3 regions of the Roseovarius sp. CAU 1744 genome follow, and region 2 is predicted to be linked to each of the others. Evidence: riboswitches for the same ligand, from Rfam matches in the RefSeq annotation. Region 2 holds a riboswitch; each other region holds the start of a gene.

Region 1 (8,433 bases), on a different contig from region 2:
TCCGACAGCGCCACCGACTTGCCCGGCAGCCATTCCAGCGTGCCATGTGCGCCCATGTGGATCAGCGCATCCGCCTGTTGTCGCAGCCAGAGGTAGAAGGCGACATAACCGTGGCGGGGCGTGCGCGACAGGTCATGGTAATCGTCGTCGCGCGTCTTCACATTGCCGCGCTCGGGTTGCAGGGCGATCAGCGTCTTGCCGGAACGGATCGCCGGGAAATGGAAAGCCCCGTCGCGGATCATCGGATCGGCCTCGGGGTCGCCCCAGGCGGCGGCGAGGTCTTCGCGCAGGGTTTCGGGCAGGCTGGCCAGTGCCGCCTGATATTCCCGCAGGGGCCACGTTAGGGCCTCTTTCGTCAGGCGATGGCCAAGTTCCGGCACGGGTTCAATGTCATATCCCGCCCGCGCCAGCTCGTCCGAGAGGGCCGAAGTTGAGGCCAGCGCATCCAGCCCGACCGCATGGGCCAACTGATAGGTCTTGCCGGGATAGGTCGACAGCACCAGCGCCAGCCGTTTATCGCCATTGCCAAGCTTGGACAGGCGGTGCCACGCCGCCACCCTGTGGGCCACGGCAGCGACCCGCGCCGCGTCCGCCCGGTGGGCAAAGCGGCTATATTCCAGATCCGGATCGCGTTTGTCCGGTTGTTTGAAGCTGACGACCCCGGCAAACAGCCGCCCGTCGACCTCGGGCAGTACCACGTGCATCGCCAGATCGGCGGGGGACAGGCCGCGTTCCGCCGCGGCCCATTCCTTTCTGCGTGCGGTCGAAAGAGCGACCTGAAAGACCGGGCAGCCGGCAATATCCAGAGGTGAGGGGTGCCCGTCGCCCGCCTTGGCCGAAAACGCCGTCGCATTCACGATTGCCGCCGGTGCAAGCGCCGCGATCTGGTCGCGCAGCCAGCCGGTGCAGGACGGCGCCTTGAGGCTGGGCGCAAAGATACCAAAAGCGTCGAATCCCTGTGATCGCAGTGCGTCGATCAGCGCGTCGACAGCGTCGGTGTCCGCCGCCGTCAGGTACGACCGGTAGAAGCTGACCAGCACCAGCGGCCGGCCGGTTTGTTCCGGGGCGGCGACGACACCCAGACCGGGCGCATAGAACCCGGCCTCGGGCACGGTCTTGGCCCCGGCCACCGGCCCGGCATAGAGCCCCGCGGCCAGCGACAGTTGCGCCAGCGCGGCCTGGGCGGCCACCGCACCGCCGGTGTCGCACAACGTCTGCAGCCGCCGCAGGGTCGATACCGGCAGGGTCGACAGCGCATCCAACCGCTCATCGGGCTGGCCATCCGCAGGCAGGATCGCCAGCGCGATCCCTTGCCGGCGGGCCATGTCCTGAAGCGTTGCCAGCCCGTAGGGCCAATAGCTTTCGCCGCCGATCAACCGCACCAGAACCGCCTTGGCACCGCTGAGCGTCTGTTCGGCATAGGTGTCGACCGACAGGGGATGTTTCAGCGCCACTAGATTTGCCAGGCGCAGCGTGGGCAGCTTGCCGGCGGCCCGATGCCAGCCTGCCGCGAAAGCCCCCAGGTCGCTGTCGGAGAAAGACAGCACCACCAGATCCGCCGGGCTCTGGCCCAGGTCCCGGGGGGTGTCGGTCTCCTCTAACCCGTGGCTTTCGCGAAAGACGACATGCATGGATCAGGCGGCCAGGACCGCGCGAATGGCATCGGGATTGATATCGTCATGCTCGGCGATCACCACCAGTTGCGAACGGCGCGGCGTGTCGCCCCAGGGCTGGTCGAACTGGGCGCGCAGCCGTTCGCTGACGGCCTGGACCAGCAGGCGCATCGGCTTGTCCCTGACCGCGACATAGCCCTTGACCCGCAGGATGTTCTGTTCGCGCGCCAACCGGATGATCGACGCCTTCAGCGCTTCGGCATCCTCGACCTCGCCCAGTTCGATCACGACGCTTTCGAAATCGTCATGCTCGTGGTCGTCATGTCCGTCATGGTGCGAGGGACGGGCGTCCAGGTCATCCTCGGCGGCGGCGCCCAGCCCCAGCACCACGCGCGGGTCTATGATACCGTCGGTCATCGGGATCGTTGGCAGGCTGCGCGGGGTTTCGGCCTCGATCACGGCGCGGGCCCTGGCCAGGCCTTCTTCCCCGGCCAGGTCGGCCTTGGACAGAAGCACGATATCAGCGCAGGCGATCTGATCCTCGAACACCTCAGACAGTGGCGTTTCGTGGTCCAGGCTGTCATCCGCTTCGCGCTGCGCCTGAACGGCATCCTCGTCGGGCGCGAAACGTCCCGCGGCGACGGCCTCGGCATCGGCCAGGGCAATCACGCCGTCCACCGTGATGCGCGAGCGGATCGCGGGCCAGTCGAACGCCTTCAGGAGCGGTTTCGGCAGGGCCAGACCGGAGGTTTCGATCAGGATATGATCGGGGGTTTCCGGCAGCGCCATCAGCGCCTCGATCGTCGGGATGAAATCATCGGCCACGGTGCAGCAGATGCAGCCATTTGCCAGCTCGACGATATTTTCCGCCGGGCAGTTCTCGTCGGCGCAGGTCTTGAGGATATCACCATCCACGCCGGCGGTGCCGAACTCGTTGACCAGCACCGCCAGGCGCTTGCCCTGCGGGTTCTGCATCAGGTGGCGAATAAGCGTCGTCTTGCCCGAGCCGAGAAAGCCGGTGACGATGGTGACAGGAATTTTCGTGAGATCGGACATGGGGGCTTACTCCTGCGGGGGGATACGGGCGATGGATTGCTTGCGAAAGACTTCGGGGCGCTCACGCCAGGGAACAAGGCCGTCTTCGGTGCCGGCATAGGCGCGGATGCCGTCCACGATCTGTGGCACGTGCAGGTCCGGGTCCATGTCGCCATAGATGTAGGTCCAGCGGTCCGGTCCGCCGGCCACGATCATCGAACAGCCGCGCTTGCAGGCCGACAGGCACTCGACCGGGCGCAGGCGCACACCCTCGGGCAGTTCCTCGCCCGACAGCGCCTGATAGAGGCGCGAACCGGGGCGCGGCCCCTCGTCATCGGTCGGCTGGCCCGCGCGGCAGGTGGTGCAGATCGTCACGACAACCTCGGCCATCTTATCCCTTTCATCTTGTGGCGAATGGGGAATAGGCCAGCAGGGACACCACGTCAGGTCGTCCAACAGCCGGTCGCGACACACCCCGTTCGCCCGTCACATCACTTGCGCTGGCAGGTTTCCCGGCTTGCGGATTCCGGGCCATCGGCCCATCGGGTTGCCCACCTTCCCAGCTTGCGGGCCAGTGGTTGGGCACCCTCTCCGGTCACGGTCGCGGGGGCGGCTGCGGTTCGGCTTTGACCTTGCAAAGGTCGCCTGGCCTATCGCATTCCCTCTTCGTCTGTCCTAAGACAGAAACCAGCACGTGCCTCACCTGCGGCATTGCGCCCCGTTTTGTCAAGCAAAGGATACGCCATGTCAGATGCCGATACCGACGACGAAGCCCGCCACGCGGCGAAAATGGCCAAGAAAAAGGCCGCGCGCGACAAGCTGATGGCGGACAAGACCGATGAGAAGGGGTTGATCATCGTCCATACCGGGCCCGGGAAGGGCAAGTCTTCCTCGGGGTTCGGGATGATCCTGCGCTGCATCGCGCACGGGATGCCCTCGGCGGTGGTGCAGTTCATCAAGGGCGCGTGGCAGACCGGCGAGCGCACGCTGATCGAGGCGCATTTCAGCGATCTCTGCCAGTTCTACGCGATGGGCGAGGGGTTCACCTGGGAAACCCAGGACAAATCCCGCGATATCGCCGCCGCCCGCAAGGGCTGGGAAAAGGCCAAGGAGTTGATCCGTAATCCCGAAAACCGCATGGTGTTGCTGGATGAAATCAACATCGCCATCCGCTATGAATACCTGGATATCGACGAGATCGTGGACTTCCTGAGCACCGAGAAGCCCGAGATGACCCATGTGGTCCTGACCGGCCGGAACGCCAATGAGAAACTGATCGAGATCGCCGATCTGGTCACCGAAATGGCGGTGGTCAAACACCCGTTCCGGGCCGGCATCAAGGCACAGAAGGGCGTGGAATTCTGAGATTTCACGCCGGGCATACCTTACACCTTGTCAAGTTCGGGCTTCCGCGCGGAATCAAGGCCGCAGGCCGCCGCGCGATCGCCGGCGCGCCCCCACGCGGCGGCGATTGATCGAAGTGAAGAAACTGCGGTGAAGCTATCACCCCGCCCGTGGCGCGTCTCTGGCGCGACGGCGGGCGCTTCGCTTCCGCCCGCGGTCAGGCGATGTCCTTTAGGTGGGAAGTGGTGCGTGCTAGCACACAAATTACGCTTGCTATTCTTCACGACCTAGGAATGTTATCGCCGCCACGCTTTCCCACGGTACCTGCAACACGTTACCTGTATTGGGATTATAAACCACTGGGCCGCGCTCTAAGTTTCGCAACATTAATGCTGCAGATTTCCCGTTGTTCAAGGCGAGTACTTCAGGTGCGGCATCTCGCTTGATCGCTACAAATGCTCCCAATTGAGAACTCATTGCGAATGTGATTGGGACACTGACGACTCCAGCAAAGAAAACAATAATCGTAACAGAACACAGAAGTCTGCTTATTCTAAGAAGAACGCGAATTTCAAATGTCTCCTGCGCTTCTATGAAACGACTAATGACGAAGTCCAAAAAGCCGAACAAAACCGTCAAACCGCCAGCAAAGGCTACGCTCATTGGCAGATCACCATACGCCCAGCTTATCAACAACAGCGGACCCGATATCAAGAAAAGCCAGTCGAATCTTGAGCGAGTCTCATATTTTTTCCCCGGGGCAGGATTTCTAATCCCAGCGGCCAATAGCGCTAGAATGACCACTAACAAGATGACAGGAGCCGAAAAGAACAACGCGCTCCTAACCAAGTCTGATACAGAAAATGTATAAGCAAAGTTGGCATTGAGTGTCGCGAAGAAAGCCCACTCGAACACAAACGCATATGCAATGCTAATTGGCGGAACAAAAGCGATTAGCTTTAAGAGTTTGTTGAGCCAATTGTTTTCACTCAAACATCCAACTCCTCCACGAACCGCGCGTTTTCCTGGATATACTGGAACCGCAATTCCGGCTTCTTGCCCATGAGGCGTTCGACGAGGTCTGAGGTCTCGCCCGGTTCGTCCTCGTCGATGGTCACGCGGATCAGTTTGCGGGTCTTGGGGTCCATCGTGGTTTCCTTGAGGTCCTTGGCGTCCATCTCGCCCAGACCCTTGAAGCGCTGCACATCGATCTTGCCCTTTCCGCCCAGGCCCTTTTCCAGCAGCGCGTCTTTTTCCGCGTCGTTGGCGACGTAGACGCGTTTCGCCCCCTGCGTCAGCCGGTAAAGCGGCGGGCAGGCGAGGTAGAGATGGCCTGCGTCGATCAGCGGGCGCATCTGGGTGTAGAAGAAGGTCATCAGCAACGAGGCGATATGGGCGCCGTCCACGTCGGCGTCGGTCATGATGATGATCTTCTCATACCGCAGATCGTCGATGTTGAATCGCGTGCCCATGCCGCAGCCGAGGCTTTCGCAAAGGTCGGAAATCTCGGCATTCGAGCCCAGTTTCGAGCTGGCCGCCCCAAGCACGTTCAGGATCTTGCCCTTGAGCGGCAAGAGGGCTTGCGTTTCGCGGTTGCGTGCGCCCTTGCCGGAGCCGCCCGCCGAGTCCCCCTCGACAATGAACAGTTCCGTGCCCTCGCGGTCTTTTGACGAACAATCGGTCAGCTTGCCGGGCAGGCGGAGTTTCTTGGTGGCGGATTTGCGTTGGGTTTCCTTTTCGGCGCGGCGGCGCAGGCGTTCCTCGGCCCTGAGCACGAGGAAATCGAGGATCGCGCCGGCGGATTTGGTGTCGGCCGCCAGCCAGTTGTCGAAATGGTCACGGACGGAATTTTCAACCAGCCGCTGCGCCTCGGTCGTGGCGAGGCGGTCCTTGGTCTGGCCCACGAATTCCGGCTCGCGGATGAAACAGGAGACCAGCGCGCAGCCGCCCGCCATCAGGTCATCGCGGGTGATCTGGGCCGCCTTGCGGTTATTGACCAGCTCGCCATAAGCCTTGATCCCCTTGAGGATCGCGGCCCAGAAGCCCGCCACATGGGTGCCGCCCTCGGGCGTGGGCACTGTATTACAGTAGCTTTGCAGGAAGCCGTCGCGGGAAGGGGTCCAGTTGATCGCCCATTCGACCTTGCCGGGGGTCTGGAAACGCTCCTGGAAATCGACCGTGCCGGCAAAGGGGTTCTCGGCATAGGTCGAGGCGCCGTTCATCGACTCGCGCAGGTAATCGGAAAGCCCGCCGGGGAAGTGGAACGTGGCCTCGGTCGGGGTGTCGCCGTCCTGAATCGCCGATTTCCAGCGGATTTCGACGCCCGAGAAGAGATAGGCCTTGGAACGGATGGATTTGAACAGCCGCGCGGGTTTGAACCGGTGGTGGCCAAAGATCTCCTCGTCCGCGTGGAAGGTGACGGTGGTGCCGCGGCGGTTGGGCGCCTGGCCGACCTTCTCGACCGGGCCAAGGGGGATGCCGCGTGAAAACCGTTGTTCGTACAGTTCCTTGTTGCGTGCGACCTGCACCACCATCGAATCGCTGAGCGCGTTGACGACCGAGGCGCCGACCCCGTGCAAGCCCCCCGAGGTCTGGTAGGCTTTGCCTGAGAACTTGCCGCCTGCGTGAAGGGTGCAGAGGATGACCTCCAAAGCGGATTTGTCGGGGAATTTCGGGTGCGGGTCGATCGGGATGCCGCGGCCATTGTCGCGAATGGTGATCGCGTAGTCGTCATGCAGCTCGACCTCGATCCGATTGGCGTGGCCAGCCACGGCCTCGTCCATCGAGTTGTCCAGAACCTCGGCCACAAGGTGGTGCAGCGCGCGCTCATCGGTACCGCCGATATACATGCCGGGGCGCTTGCGGACCGGTTCCAGCCCTTCGAGCACCTCGATTGAATGGGCGTCGTAATCGTTCGGATCGGGCTGCCCGGAAAGGAGATCGTTCATACCGCTGCTCTTTGTTTTCTTGATTGGCGGACATTATGGCAGAGCATGGCGCGCTGGAAAAGCGGCTTTGAACAGAAGTTGGCCCGGAATATCAATCGACCGGCGGCATACCATCCTGTGGATCGGGCCGGTCGTGCTGGCCGCGAACGCTGCCCAAACCTCAACCTCGCTAAAGGCAGTCTGGATATTGCGCCCTTTGATGGGAAGGTTTTTCGCTGCCGATGTGCCGGGCCTTCTGGGGTTGCAGAGCCGAATGGACGCTTTCGGCGCCATCGCGCAGCCGTTGACGGGGATCACCTATCCAGCCGGAACGAACATGCGCGGTATTCGCGACAACAACAACGATTCCGCCTTGATTACGGGGGACGGTTTCACCCTGCGCTTCAGCCTTGCCTCCGGAAGCGGATTTGTTGACGGGTTTCGTATCCATCGTGACCACCGGTCACACGATGATCCCGGTGCAATTGGCGGCAGAGACTGCTGACAGGTTTTGTGAGGAGGGAGCAACAAAGCGCTTCGGAACGCTAACGTTTCGGCATACCGTCGGGATCGGGCGTTTTGCCAGTATCGAAGGAGGTCGGACATGCGGGATTTTCAGGAGATCTTCGAGATCAGCGCCGAACGGCAGGGCGGTGCCGGGGCGCTGGAGGAAAAGCTGGGCAAGCCCAAAACGTCGGCGGAACTGGCGGCGATACCGGAGGATCGCTGGCTGGCGGAGATGTCGAAATTCGTCTTTCGTACCGGGTTGAACTGGAGCGTGATCGAAAACAAGTGGCCGGGCTTCGAGGCGGCGTTTCATGGCTTTGACATCGGCCGCTGCGCGATGATGGATGACACGATGTTCGATGCCTTGCTGACCGACACGCGGATAGTGCGCCATGGGGCCAAGATCGCCTCGGTGCGCGATAATGCGGCGTTCATGCTGGAGCTGCGCGACGAGGGCGGCATTGGCAGGGTCGTGGGCGACTGGCCCAATGAGGAATATGCAGGGCTGCTTGAGATGTTGAAGAAACGCGGCTCGCGGCTTGGCGGCACCACGGGTGCCTATGCGCTGCGATTCATGGGGCGCGATGGTTACATCCTGTCCAAGGACGTCGTGGCCCGCCTGGTCGCCGAAGGCGTGGTGGACAAGCCACCCACATCGAAATCCGCGATGAAAGCCGTGCAGGACGCATTCAACACCTGGGCCACACAATCCGGGCGATCGCTGACCGAGATCAGCCGGGTTCTGGCCATGAGCATTGGCTAGGGGCCGATGAACACCCGGTAAGGCAAATCCATCATTGGCCCCGGCCCTGACGTCCGGTGAGCGCCCCGCGGACCGGCAATAAGCGGTTTCGGACAGGCAAGTTGAACGGCAGCTCAGCTGGGTTTCGTCGGCATTGTGTGCCTATCGCACCGGGTTCCGATGCCCAGGGCAGGTCGTGACGACATCCCGGGTCTGCGTTCGGTCAATGCGCGGCCAGTAATTGCCGCAGGTAGCGGGCGCAGCC
Region 2 (3,885 bases):
TTTTCGTACCTGCCGTCTTCAACTTCGCTGCATTCCTAACGAATGGCCGTTCTTCACGCCGCACAGAGGCGCTGAGAATGATACGGTCGCAGCGATTTTCGTGCTGCGTGCGCACGCAGCAAGATTTGGACACTTCTCCTATGGGCTCTACATGATGCTTCGCCGCTTGATGCACCAATGGCCGGGTTCGGATTGCGCAGCCGTCCACTTCATCTGCACCGAACGGAGAAGGAGCGGACGAACCGGCTTTTGCTCGCGCAGCTATTGCTGGCGCAGCAACCACTAGCAGGAGCGGCACACCCATCGTTGCGTTGCAGCTGAGTCGCCAATCCGGTCATTCGCGCGCGTCGATTCCCTTGAACCAAGAACGCACTTTCTCCGCAACCAGGCTAGACCGTCGAGATACGGGTAAGGATCGCACATAAGTCTGGATGTAGCAGGGTCAAATCCGGTCTGCGAACATCACGCAATGCTGGGGCCGCGTGGCCCCTGCAAATGATGTTCGATCTGGATATGAAATGCCGCTCAGGAGCCGTCATCGTCTGCTTGAACGATCAGCTTGGCCTCAACCGGCACGCCTTCAACCATTAGCGGGCTGTGGCTGTTGCCATTGAGGGAGACTTTTACCTCAACATCGCCTTCCGGCAGCGATGGAAGGTGTATCCAATTGGCATAAAGGCGCCCCAGCTTTTCGCCGTTGATATAGACATGCGCGTGACCTTCTCCGCGCATGTCTGCAGAGGAGGCGTTTTCCGGTGCAAAGCGAAAGTTATGCGGCGTTACACGCAGGTTCCAGCCCGTCATCGGATCCTTAATCATCTGGATCGCCACACTGGGGGTATCGCTGTCGGCTGGCAGGTTAGTGGCAGCGGAGTGCTTATGGGCTGCCATCTCTGTAGTGCCGTCATGTTGCGCCGGGTCAGTGTGGTCATGGCCGTCAAAGGTGGTACCGCTGCCGGCGGCGATCACAAAGCCGCCGCCACCACCAAAGATCAGTCCGATGGCAAAGAGGGCGAGAGAACGGGACATCTTGTCCTCCTTGAAAATTGAAAGCCCCCACCGGTGCGGCCGGCGGGGGCGCAATTGAACAAGAGATCAGGCCGCAGCAGCCGCGCGTTTGCCTTCCACCTGCCAGAAGTAGCCGGCAAAACTGCCCAGCAGTACCCAGGCGGCCATGCCGATGCCAAAGGCCCGGGCCGCAAATAGCGCCCCGATCTCGGTTGGAACCGGACCGGCGAAGCTGTCGGGCTCAGGTGCACCGATGATATGTGGTGCCAATAACAGTCCTGCGGCGGCCAGATAGCTCATCAGATTGCCGCCAAAGGCAATCAGCCACATGGCCACGCCTGCCGTAGCGACAGTGAACGTCCACCATATTTGGCGTGTAGCGACATCGGCTGCGGCCACGCCGGGCACTTCCGGAGCCAGCGACAAACCAGGTGCAAAGTGAAATGCGACAAAGCCAGCCAAACCCCACAGCAGGCCTGTGCGGCCGTTGATCTCATGCCCCCGGCGCTCGGCCATCGACATCAGTGCCACCAGGACCAGAGCATAGCCGGTGTAAGTCAACATCGTGAAGATGATGCTCAGGCCGTCGCGCATCGGCTCAGCGAACATGCCGGGCAAATCGGGGTGCGCGGTCACGGGATCAGCGCCAAAATGCACCAATTCGCCGCCCTCATAAAGTTCGGCGTGGAGAAGTACGGGCTGCACGAAATTCAGCTGCAGCAGGGCGGCAATCAGCCCCGCTGCAGCACCAGCGAACAGCGCGCTGGTCAGAATACGACTGAACATGGCCTTAGTGGCAGGGGAAGCCAGTTGCGTGGCGCACATCGTGAGCAGCGTCATGCAGGCCAGAAGCCTGAACATGGCCGGTCACTGTGATAATACCGAGACCCAGTATAAGGGCAAACACTGCCGGCAGCATATTTGAGCGTACAGCGGATGCCTTAATCGCTTTTGTTGTCATTTTAGTTCTCCTTGCCGTCACACCCGACGGCGCAAATTGCGTTTATTACACGGCCGGTCTCCTGACTCGCGGGTCGCTGCGGTCTTCCCCCTTCCCGGCGCCCTTACGCCAGTGGTATTGGAAGGTCGCTCGCCGCTCACAGTCGCGGGGGCGGTTGAGGCTTCGGTGCCGCGATTTGGTCCACCGTCCTCATTCCCGTTTCAGTTCCAGTGCTTAGGCACTTTTGAACACCGTATTGGTTATTCCTGTCTCAAAAGGCAATGGCTGGTCAAGTACGAAACCGCCGTACAAGAGTTCAGCAGCGCCATGTTCAATGGAATTTTGTCGCTGCCTTTAGAATTCGACAAACTAAACTCTATCGCTGGAGCTTCTCCCGGTGTGTCGCGGGCGGGTTACTACAAATCTGCCGGAATGCGGGCAATGGCCTTGAATCGCAGCTTTCCCAATGGCCGTACATCGGCAAAGTTGCCGTCTGGGCTGTCTCGATACATACGGATGAACGTCAAGATGTTTGGCAGATCTAGAGCAGAAATCTCACCGAATAGATATGCGGTCTTGCCGTCCTGTCGTACAGCCAACGTCTGTGGACGCAGGCAACCGGACATGCAGTCCACCTGCTGCAATCTTGCCTTCACCTCCGACGTCTCCAGCATTGAGGCGACTTGATCAAACAGTGCGGGGTCAGCGTCGCGGCAGGTTCTGCATAAAGTAACTGTTGGTTGGGGCATGCGCCGGGCAGATCCTTGATTGAACGATCCTCTTTGAGATTCAATATCCGCTGGTCACTTACTAGCTTGACTTCGAAACTCGATTCATTTTGACGCGATGCATTGGGAAAAGTCCATATGTGGGCGATCAGCATGTTCGCCAGAGCAAGTTCCCTTAGCCGTCGCGAATGCTCGCTGTGTCCTGCGACCCTAGCCTAGCCTTAAAATCTTTGTCGTGTCCGGGATGGATGGCAAGTGTCTCCGCTGCCGCGCAGCGTCATGAACCGAGCGAACGCAGCGACTTTCGTGCTGCGCGCGCTCGCAGCGTAAAATCCCGATTGCCGAGTTGGGCTCTCACCGGACCTTTGCTGCAGCAGTCGACAATATCTGCTTAATATCGTTTCCGCACATTTGGACTGGACTTCCTTTGCACCGCGAGCATGTGTGGGATGGACGGTTAGGAGGGGTCCTTCTGTAACTTTGCCCGGTTTCCCGGGCCTGTCTCAGTAGAAGACTGCGGGTTGTTCGCAGTTGCAAACTGGAGATAGAAATGACCAACAAGAACCCTCAAACCAAACGCACACAGCTCCTGAAACTCGTGAGCCGCAAATCCGGCGTTTCCATCAGTACGATCCAAAATAAATTCAACTGGCAGCCACGCACGGTTCGCGCAGAGATCTCACGGCTGCGTAAACAAGGATTGGTTTTGACCTGCGTGCCCTCACCAAATGGGCCAGTGTATCGGGCACAAACAACTGAGCGCGCCTGATGTCGGCACTGTTGGATGCCAGTGTCCAGGACATCGAAACCTGGGAACACACTAAGTGCTTGACAGCCTGGATTGCCCTGACAGGCGCCACGCCAGCTTCGCGTCTGTCATCGCGGTTTTTGCGCAAAGCCCTGAGCTTTGAATTGCAGTGCAAGAAGTTGGGTGGGCATTCCGGGGCGATCCGGCGACAATTGCGAGCGGGAACAAAGTCAACGCTAGTGCCCACCCAGGCACTCACACACGGCACGCAGCTCGTTCGACAATGGAACGGGCGGAGCTACCGGGTCCAAGTCATCGCAGATGGCTTTGAGATGGATGGTCAGCGCTATTCCTCTCTCAGCGCCATTGCCAAACGTATCACGGGCGCCGAATGGAGCGGGCCGCGGTTCTTTGGCCTGAACAAGCGTTCGGCATGAAGCGGATACGTTGCGCCATCTATA
Region 3 (8,433 bases), on a different contig from region 2:
CGGCCCGACCGGCCCCGAACCTGAATTGCAGGAGACCACGGCAACCGCGCCGCCCGGCGCGGCACCCGGCACCTGCTGGGGCAAGGACGTATCGCCTGCGGTCGTGGAGACGGTCACCGAACAGGTTCTCGTCCAACCAGCCGAGCGGCGCAGCGACGGCAGCATCGCCCAACCGGCCGTCTACAGAACCGAATCCCGACAGGCGATCGTTCGTGAACGCCGGGAAACCTGGTTCGAGACCCCCTGCGCCGATCAGCTGACCCCGGAATTCATCGCCACGTTGCAGCGGGCGCTCGGAGCGCGCGACCTGTATCGCGGCGCAATCACCGGCCAGATGGACGCCCGAACCCGGGCCGCCATCCGCGCCTATCAGGCGCGTCAGGGGCTGGATAGCGCGGTGTTGTCGATAACCGCCGCCCGTACACTGGGTCTGATCGCGATCGAAAGGCCCAGATAGCCGGCACCCACCCGCAATCCGCCAAACCAGCCACAGAGCGCATGGCGTCGCTACGCGACCACCGATCGCAGGCTTAGCGCCTCGCGCTATCTTGCCAGGTATTGCGTGTCGCTGACCTTTTCCAGCCACGTAACCACAGAGCCATCCTGCGCCTCCTGCATCGCCAGATGGGTCATCGGCTGATCGGCCGCGGCGCCGTGCCAGTGTTTCTCACCCGGCGCGAACCAGACGGTGTCGCCAGGGCGGATCTCGCGAATCGGGCCGCCCCAGCTCTGCGCCCATCCGAGCCCCGACAGAACATGCAAAGTCTGCCCCAGGGGATGGGTGTGCCAGGCGGTGCGCGCAGCGGGCTGGAATGTGACGATCACTGCGCGCAACCGGGCGGGCTCTGGTGCGGAATGCACCGGTTCAATCCGTACCTGACCGGTGAAATAATCGTGCCCCCCGTCTGAAGGTGCGCGTGTTCCGGCTTCGAAAATATCCATGGCAGAACTTTCTGGTCAACGTGTTCTGCGCCCCAGCTTATTCGACGGGCCGAACGCGGGCAATCACCGGGCGAGGAGTTGCTGCGAAGTGCTGCGCGACGTGTTTCGTCGGTCATGTCGCGACGCGGGCGATATTTTCTGACGTAACGTCCGTTTCCATGGATAGCCATTTTTCACAACCAACGCTGAAGCACCTGTTAACCATAAATCTTCATTATTTCATTAGGTTAACGATATTTCTGCCATGCACATGCTGCATAGCAGCATTGCTGCGCCAGGGGTTGTGCATCCGCAGCATCGGCGTATCTAGGCCTCAACGAAACGGCGCTCGTAATTGACCAGCGCAGAATGATGATGATGACGCAAGGAGCCTGACAATGGCATTTGCAACTGAAAAACACGGCGCCACGAGCGCACTGCAGATCGAGATCAGCGCTGCTGTTTACGCGTTGATGACCCGTATCGCGGATTACCGTGCCTATCGGCGCACTGTCGCCGAACTGTCCAAGCTGGGCAACAATGAACTGGCCGATCTGGGCCTGTCCCGCTCGGGCATTATCGCCGCGGCCAGCGAAGCGGTCTACGGCACACGCGCCTGAGCGCAAAGAGATCGGATGCCCCTCTCCTCCCCCTTATCGGGCATCTGACCAGCGGCAGCGGCACCACCTCCCCTCGAGGTGCCGCTGCCGACAAAAATCCGGGCCACTGGCCCAAACGGAATTGCGGATGGTCCTTTTCTCCTCCTCCCTGGGGCCATACGCAGATCGAAACGGCGGTGCCTTCTCCTCCCTGGGCGCCGCCGTTTTAATTTTTCCGATGCAATGTCAGTGCAACAGGCGTGTGCGCCGCCGGGGGCGTGGCGTCAGGGGTTGCGTCGCCTCTTGGAGAAAGCTCACGAAGGCGCGCGCGGCGTCACTGCTGGCGTTCTGCACGGCACGGCTGCCCAACGCGGCGCGTGCCGCCTGCGGAGTCCCGCCGTCACGGGCACAAAATGCCCATTCCAAGAACCCCAGACGCGCGGCCTGAAGCGCGTCCGCGCCGGTTGCGTCGATGACTTCGAGCCCATCGAGGATACGGGAAATGCTCATCTTTATCTTCTCCCCGGCCGCACCCCGGGCCGGATGGGGCAGAGAGAGACCGGGATGATTGCAGGCACGCCAGGCGCCGCGGCAACCGTCCCCACCGCCCCCCGCGGTTTGACGTTTGTCCAAGGCTGGTTTCCGGGCTTGGCGGGGTTGCGGATGCGGCACCTTCCCAGACCTTCAAGGCCCAGTGGCTGTTGCAGCATCCCCCATCCTTACCGTTGCGGGGGCAGCGCCGGAATCACACCGGCTTCCCAATTCTCCGCCCTGACCGACGGCACCTTGGACCCTGATTGTGGCCGGGAACATGCAACGAGACAAGAGGTTTTTGGCCACGGCAAAATTTTCTGCCTAAAGAAGTATCAGCCGTCTCAAATTCCATGCATTCCAGCCGCCGCACGCCGTTTGTTTTGCAGTTGCAGCAAGTTTGCCTTGCGGTCACGCTGCATTGCGGCATTCTGGGGTCACCAAAGGTCAAAAGCGATACCTCCTCCCATCGTGATCGGCCCGAGGTTTCGGCGGTTCGCGACATCTCCTCCCGTTGCGCATCGCCCAATATGAAAAGTCCAACAGGTCGTGGCCGGGTCGTGTCTTGCCCGGCCACATCTGTTTATTCCCAACACGTTACGCCAGGTAATTGACCCGTCATTGATTCGCAGAGCGTGGATGACCCTCACGGCGGCCACGCCGTCTTGCGGGCGCCTCCCGATCAGCCGATGCCGGCGTCAGCGGCGGGCGGGCGAGCTCAGACGGCCCCGCCCCGATCTTGATCGCGGATATCCGAAAATCCTAGCCGTCGATGCGGATGACTTCGTTCTTCGGATCGTAGGGGCTGTCACAGGTGACAACCGCATCCCACAGCCTGTCCTGCATCTTGACCTGCAGCTTGGTGCCCTCGACCGCCAGATCGGGGGTGACATAGCCCATGCCGATGGATTTGCCGAAATGCACCGAGTAGCCGCCCGAGGTCAGGCGCCCCACGCGGGTGCCTTCGGGGGTATACAGCGCCTCACGGCCCCACGGGTCGGCATCGTCCGGCCCGTCGATCAGCAGCGTGCAGCATTTCGCGCGCACGCCTGTTTCGACCAGCTTGTCCTTGCCGTGGAAATCCTTGTCGAGATCGACGAAACGCGGCAGGTCAGCCTCGAGCGGGGTCGCGTCACGGCCCAGCTCGGTGCCAAAGGCGCGATAGGATTTCTCCTGACGCAGCCAGTTCTGGGCGCGGGCACCGACCAGCTTCATGCCGTGCTTCTCACCGGCTTTTTCCAGCAGGTCGAACAGGTAATTCTGCATTTCGATGGGGTGGTGCAATTCCCAGCCCAGCTCACCGGTATAGGCCACACGGATTGCGTTGACCGGGCACATGCCCAGTTCGATCTGACGCGCCGACAGCCACGGGAAACGCTTGTTGGACAGCGCTGTCGCGGGATCGGCGTCCTTGATGACCTCTTTCAGAACGTCACGCGACTTGGGTCCGGCGATGGCGAAGACGCCCCATTGCGTGGTCACGTCCTGGATCTCGATATACCCGAACTCTTCCATCTTGTCCTCGGCCGCCTTGCGCAGGTAGTCGGCGTCATACTCGGTCCAGGCACCGGCAGAGACGACGTAGTAGTTGTTCTCGCCATTGCGGACGATGGTGTATTCGGTGCGGGTGGTCCCGTGCGAGGTCAGCGCGTAGGTCAGGTTGATGCGACCGACCTTGGGCAACTTGTTGCAGGTGAACCAATCCAGGAACTGGGTCGCACCCGGGCCTTTGACGACATGCTTGGTGAAGGCCGACGCGTCGATCAGGCCAACGCCTTCGCGGATCGCTTTGGCTTCTTCGACGGCATATTGCCACCACCCGCCACGGCGGAAGCTGCGGCTTTCCTTGTCGAAATTGTCCGGCGCGTCCAGCGGGCCGAAATAGTTCGGGCGTTCCCAGCCGTTGACCCAGCCGAATTGCGCACCGCGGGCCTTCTGGCGGTCATAGGCGGGAACGGTCCGCAGCGGCCGGCAGGCTTCGCGCTCTTCGTCGGGGTGGTGCAGGATGTAGACGTGCTCGTAGCACTCTTCGTTCTTGCGCGCGGCAAACTCGGTGGTCATCCAGTTGCTGCTGTAGCGTTTGGGATCCAGCGAGGCCATGTCGATCTCGGCTTCGCCCTCGACCATCATCTGCGCTAGGTAATAGCCGGTGCCGCCCGCAGCGGTGATACCAAAGCTGAAGCCCTCGGCCAGCCACATGTTGCGCAGGCCCGGCGCCGGACCAACCAGCGGGTTGCCATCTGGGGTATAGCAGATCGGGCCGTTGAAATCGTCCTTCAGGCCCGAGTCGGCGCAGGACGGCACGCGTTCGGCCATCGCCATGTATTGCTCGGCGATCCGGTCCAGATCGAGCGGGAACAGGTCGGCGCGGAAACTGTCCGGCACGCCGTATTCAAAACGCGCAGGCGCGCCGTGCTCGTAGATGCCCAGAATCCAGCCGCCGCGCTCCTCGCGCGCATAGGATTCGTTATCGGCGTCGCGCACAACGGGGTGTTCGGGATTGCCCGCCTCGCGCCATTTGACCAGTTCGGGATCCTTGTCCATGACGATGAACGTGTGCTCGACCGGGATCGCGGGCATCTTGATGCCCAGCATCTTGGCAGTGCGCTGCGCGTGGTTGCCCGATGCAGTCACGACATGTTCGGCGGTGATCACCACCTGCTCGTCCGAGGGCACGAGGTTGCCGCCCTTTTCGACCATTTTCGAACAGGTGACTTCCCAATGGGTGCCGTTCCAGTGGAACGCATCTGCCTGCCATTTGCGTTCGATCATCACGCCGCGCTGACGCGCGCCCTTGGCCATCGCCTGGGTCACGTCGGCGGGGTTAATATAGCCGTCCTCGGTATGGTAGATCGCGCCCTTCAGGTCCGAGGTCTCGATCAGCGGCCAGCGCTCCTTGATCTGGTCGGGGGTCAGCCATTCGTATTTCACGTCGCAGGTCTCGGCGGTCGACGCATAGAGCATGTATTCATCCATGCGCGCCTGCGTCTGCGCCATGCGCAGGTTGCCGACCACGGCGAAGCCCGCGTTAAGGCCGGTTTCCTCCTCAAGCGTCTTGTAGAAATCGACCGAGTATTTGTGGATATGCGTTGTCGCGTAGGACATGTTGAAGAGCGGCAGCAAGCCCGCCGCGTGCCAGGTCGAGCCGGAGGTCAGCTCGTCGCGTTCCAGCAGCATCACATCGTCCCAGCCCGCCTTGGCCAGGTGATAGGCGATCGAGGTCCCGACGGCACCACCGCCGACAACAAGGGCTTTGACATTGGTCTTCATGTGACTGCGACTCCGTTGCATGATTGCAGGGAGTTTTAACAATCCTGCAGCCGCGCGCACAGCCCAGCCGACGCTAGATCGTGCAAAACCGACTTCGGAGGGCATATGCGACGGCCAGCGGTTGGGCATGACGGCCCTTGCACTCAGCCTGCCGCTACCGGGAAACAACCGGCCCACCGCCCGGCCCGCTGCGCGGGACGGTCACGGACGATCCGAAACCTTCAGCCGGCACCGGCCAAGCCTTCGGCGGCAGACAACCTATTTCCGGGCCGCCGCGTATCTGCCGCGTATCAATGGTGTTCATCGTATGTGTGTCCCATCCGCCGGGATGTTCAGATGGCAGCGAAGCGGACTAAGCGGCCATCCCAGCCCGAGTTACGATGCGATAATCAACGAACTTAATAGTTGCAGTTTTGGTTTTCCAAGGAAGGCGCTAGGAATGGTTGGGAGTGAAGAAGATTCGAAGAAACATGCCACCCACTTGGATCACCCTAGATGCCAAAACACTGAAAGCGGCTGAACGCAGGCGTATTTCGTTTCGTCCAAGAGTTAAACCGGGTCACCGCATTCTTGATGCAGGTGCTAGATTTGAAGCTGGATGCCAGCATCCCAGTACTCACTTAATGCCACTCGGAAGTTACAGTTACAGCCTGAGCGGCTTCTTACCATGTGCCTCTATTGGTCGCTATTGTTCGATTGGCCGCTCGGTTGGTGTATTTGGAGACCATCATCCTCTGGATCGTGTGTCGACTAGCCCAATGTTTTTTAAGAAACGCAAATTTCTCAAGAAAACTGGTGTGGAACCGAACCGGGAAATGGTTGGATATGCAACGGCACCAAGGCCCGTTACGATTGGGAATGATGTTTGGATTGGAGACGACGTCACACTGAAAGACGGAATCCATGTGGGCGATGGCGCGGTCGTTGCTGCATGCAGTATTGTTACCAAGGATGTGCCTCCATACACAATTGTCGGTGGGAACCCCGCAAAAGAAATCCGGCTTAGGTTTCACAAGGACATTGTTGATAATCTAATGGATCTAAAATGGTGGCAGTACACGGTTCATGCGGTGCAGGAATTGCAAACCGAAAACGTCAAGGAATTCCTCCGCGAAGCACAGACACTCGGCGATGCTGAACGCAATCCAGAGGCACGAATTGGCCTAAGCGACTTAATGGATTGACCCAAAGATTAGTCACGTCCAGATGACCGGATTGGGCTCAGAACCGCAGTTTGTTATGCCTTGAAGCAGCCCGTCCAAGCGAGATCATTCCGACAGCCCCGGTTCGTCCAGCAAGTGGCGGCCTTGGCGGTCCTCGGCCTCAATCACCCACAGGTCGGGATCGGACCTGCGCTGCCGCTCGATCGCCGCGTCGACCTCGGCCTCGGCGCCGCGCGACAGTTCGATCCATAGGCGCGCGCCCGTCATCAGATCAAAACTGCGCTGGTAGACGCTGGCATTGCCATCGAGCGTGTTCAGCTTGACCAGTACCGCACCGGCGGTGTCGTCGCCGTGGGCCACGACAAACCCCTGAATGTCATTGAGACGCAGACGGGTCAGGTAGGCCTGCACCCAGAATTGGGCGGTCAGGCGCGTCATTGTCGACCCTTGCAGCATCTGGCGCAGGCGGGGGCCTCCGGCGGGAGTATTTGGGGCAAGTTGAAAACCGCGCGCATCGGGTCAATTGCCATCCTTGAAATCAAGGCCCATTTCCGAATATCGCTCGGCCTCTTCCAGCCAGTTCGGGCGGACCTTGACCTGCAGGAACAGATGCACGCGGCGGCCCAGGAAATCTTCCAGCTCTTCGCGGGCGGCCTTCGAGACAGCTTTGACGGTTTCGCCCTTCCTGCCCAGCACGATGCCCTTGTGACCGTCACGCATGACATAGATCACCTGGTCGATCCGGGCAGAGCCGTCTGCGCGTTCCTCCCAGTTTTCGGTTTCGACGGTCAGTTGGTAAGGCAGTTCCTGATGCAGGCGCAGGGTCAGCTTCTCGCGGGTCATTTCGGCCGCGATCATGCGCATCGGCAGATCGGCGATCTGATCCTCGGGATAGAGCCAGGGGCCCTCGGGCAGCTCGCTGGCCAGCCAGCGGCGCAGCGCGTCGACCCCGTGGCCCTTTTCGGCGGAGATCATGAAGGTCTCGGTGAAGTCGAAACGATCGTTCAGATCCTGGGTCAGGCTCAGCAGCGCCTCGGATTTCACCCGGTCGATCTTGTTGATGGCCAGCGCCACCTTGCGGCCCTTCGTAACCTCGGGCAGGCTTTCGAGAATGCGATCGACGCCTTCGGTCACACCGCGATGCGCCTCGACCAGCAGAACCACCAGATCGGCATCGGCGGCACCGCCCCAGGCGGCGGCGACCATGGCGCGATCGAGCCGGCGGCGCGGTTTGAACAGGCCCGGCGTGTCGACGAAAACCAACTGGCTGTCACCTTCGATTGCCACGCCCCGGATGCGCGCGCGGGTGGTCTGGACCTTGTGGGTGACGATCGAGACCTTGGCGCCGACCATGCGGTTGAGCAGCGTGGATTTGCCCGCATTGGGCTCTCCGATCAGGGCGATGAAACCGGCGCGGGTGGTCATATGTGGGGCCTCTTTATGCAACGGCGCGGGTGTAGCCGAAATCAGGGCACGCTGCCAGAAGTATTCGAAACACGGCACGGCCGGACGCCTCAGACGTTTGATTGGCACAAAGAGGCCAGGCATCGACGATGCCGGGCGGCGCAATGTCCTGGTCCCGCCTGCGGTTTGCGGTCGCACAGCCAATGCCGGCGTAAGGCGGCGGTGCTTCTGACAGGTCCGCGCCTTCACCCTTGCCCGAACAGCCCGGTCAGCGCGCGTTTGACGAGGCCGGTAACCGAGGGGCGGCGGACGCTGTTGAAAGGCAGCGGGCGGCAGACCTCGATCGCGGCCACCCCCACCCGTGCGGTCAGCGCCCCGTTGACGATCCCTTCGCCGAACCGCCGCGACAGCTTCGACAAGACGCTGCCGCCCGCCACCGATCCGATCAGATCGTCGCCGATCGCCACCGCGCCCGTTGCCACAAGATGGGTCATCACCGCGCGGGTCAGCCGCCAGCTGCCCAGCGTGCCGGACCGCCCGCCATA

The links. Region 2 has a riboswitch for cobalamin ahead of AAFO92_RS00115 (CbtB domain-containing protein). Riboswitches for the same ligand answer to the same signal wherever they lie in the genome.
Region 1: another riboswitch for cobalamin. It lies ahead of AAFO92_RS19955 (DUF1636 domain-containing protein); the one in region 2 lies ahead of AAFO92_RS00115 (CbtB domain-containing protein).
Region 3: another riboswitch for cobalamin. It lies ahead of AAFO92_RS17295 (hypothetical protein); the one in region 2 lies ahead of AAFO92_RS00115 (CbtB domain-containing protein).

What each region holds. Positions count from the first base shown of each region.
Region 1 covers NZ_JBDOQV010000011.1:41,780-50,212, reverse strand. Annotated here, with positions in the region: gene cobN (cobaltochelatase subunit CobN) at 1-1,631, opposite strand, end outside; gene cobW (cobalamin biosynthesis protein CobW) at 1,635-2,669, opposite strand; gene AAFO92_RS19955 (DUF1636 domain-containing protein) at 2,676-3,038, opposite strand; cobalamin riboswitch at 3,133-3,355, opposite strand; gene cobO (cob(I)yrinic acid a,c-diamide adenosyltransferase) at 3,393-4,013, shown strand; gene AAFO92_RS19945 (hypothetical protein) at 4,266-4,985, opposite strand; gene parE (DNA topoisomerase IV subunit B) at 4,982-6,940, opposite strand; gene AAFO92_RS19935 (hypothetical protein) at 7,074-7,424, shown strand; gene AAFO92_RS19930 (DNA-3-methyladenine glycosylase I) at 7,524-8,189, shown strand; gene AAFO92_RS19925 (glucokinase) at 8,392-8,433, opposite strand, start outside.
Region 2 covers NZ_JBDOQV010000001.1:15,927-19,811, reverse strand. Annotated here, with positions in the region: gene AAFO92_RS00125 (hypothetical protein) at 526-1,029, opposite strand; gene AAFO92_RS00120 (CbtA family protein) at 1,096-1,794, opposite strand; gene AAFO92_RS00115 (CbtB domain-containing protein) at 1,799-1,969, opposite strand; cobalamin riboswitch at 2,003-2,219, opposite strand; gene AAFO92_RS00110 (DUF1636 family protein) at 2,365-2,697, opposite strand; gene AAFO92_RS00105 (DUF3489 domain-containing protein) at 3,227-3,445, shown strand; gene AAFO92_RS00100 (DUF2924 domain-containing protein) at 3,445-3,861, shown strand; gene AAFO92_RS00095 (recombinase family protein) at 3,816-3,885, shown strand, end outside.
Region 3 covers NZ_JBDOQV010000008.1:195,703-204,135, reverse strand. Annotated here, with positions in the region: gene AAFO92_RS17310 (peptidoglycan-binding domain-containing protein) at 1-457, shown strand, start outside; gene AAFO92_RS17305 (cupin domain-containing protein) at 544-942, opposite strand; gene AAFO92_RS17300 (DUF1127 domain-containing protein) at 1,320-1,541, shown strand; gene AAFO92_RS17295 (hypothetical protein) at 1,767-2,030, opposite strand; cobalamin riboswitch at 2,136-2,324, opposite strand; gene AAFO92_RS17290 (FAD-dependent oxidoreductase) at 2,814-5,321, opposite strand; gene AAFO92_RS17285 (CatB-related O-acetyltransferase) at 5,771-6,505, shown strand; gene AAFO92_RS17280 (DUF1491 family protein) at 6,590-6,922, opposite strand; gene era (GTPase Era) at 7,004-7,909, opposite strand; gene AAFO92_RS17270 (TIGR01620 family protein) at 8,134-8,433, opposite strand, start outside.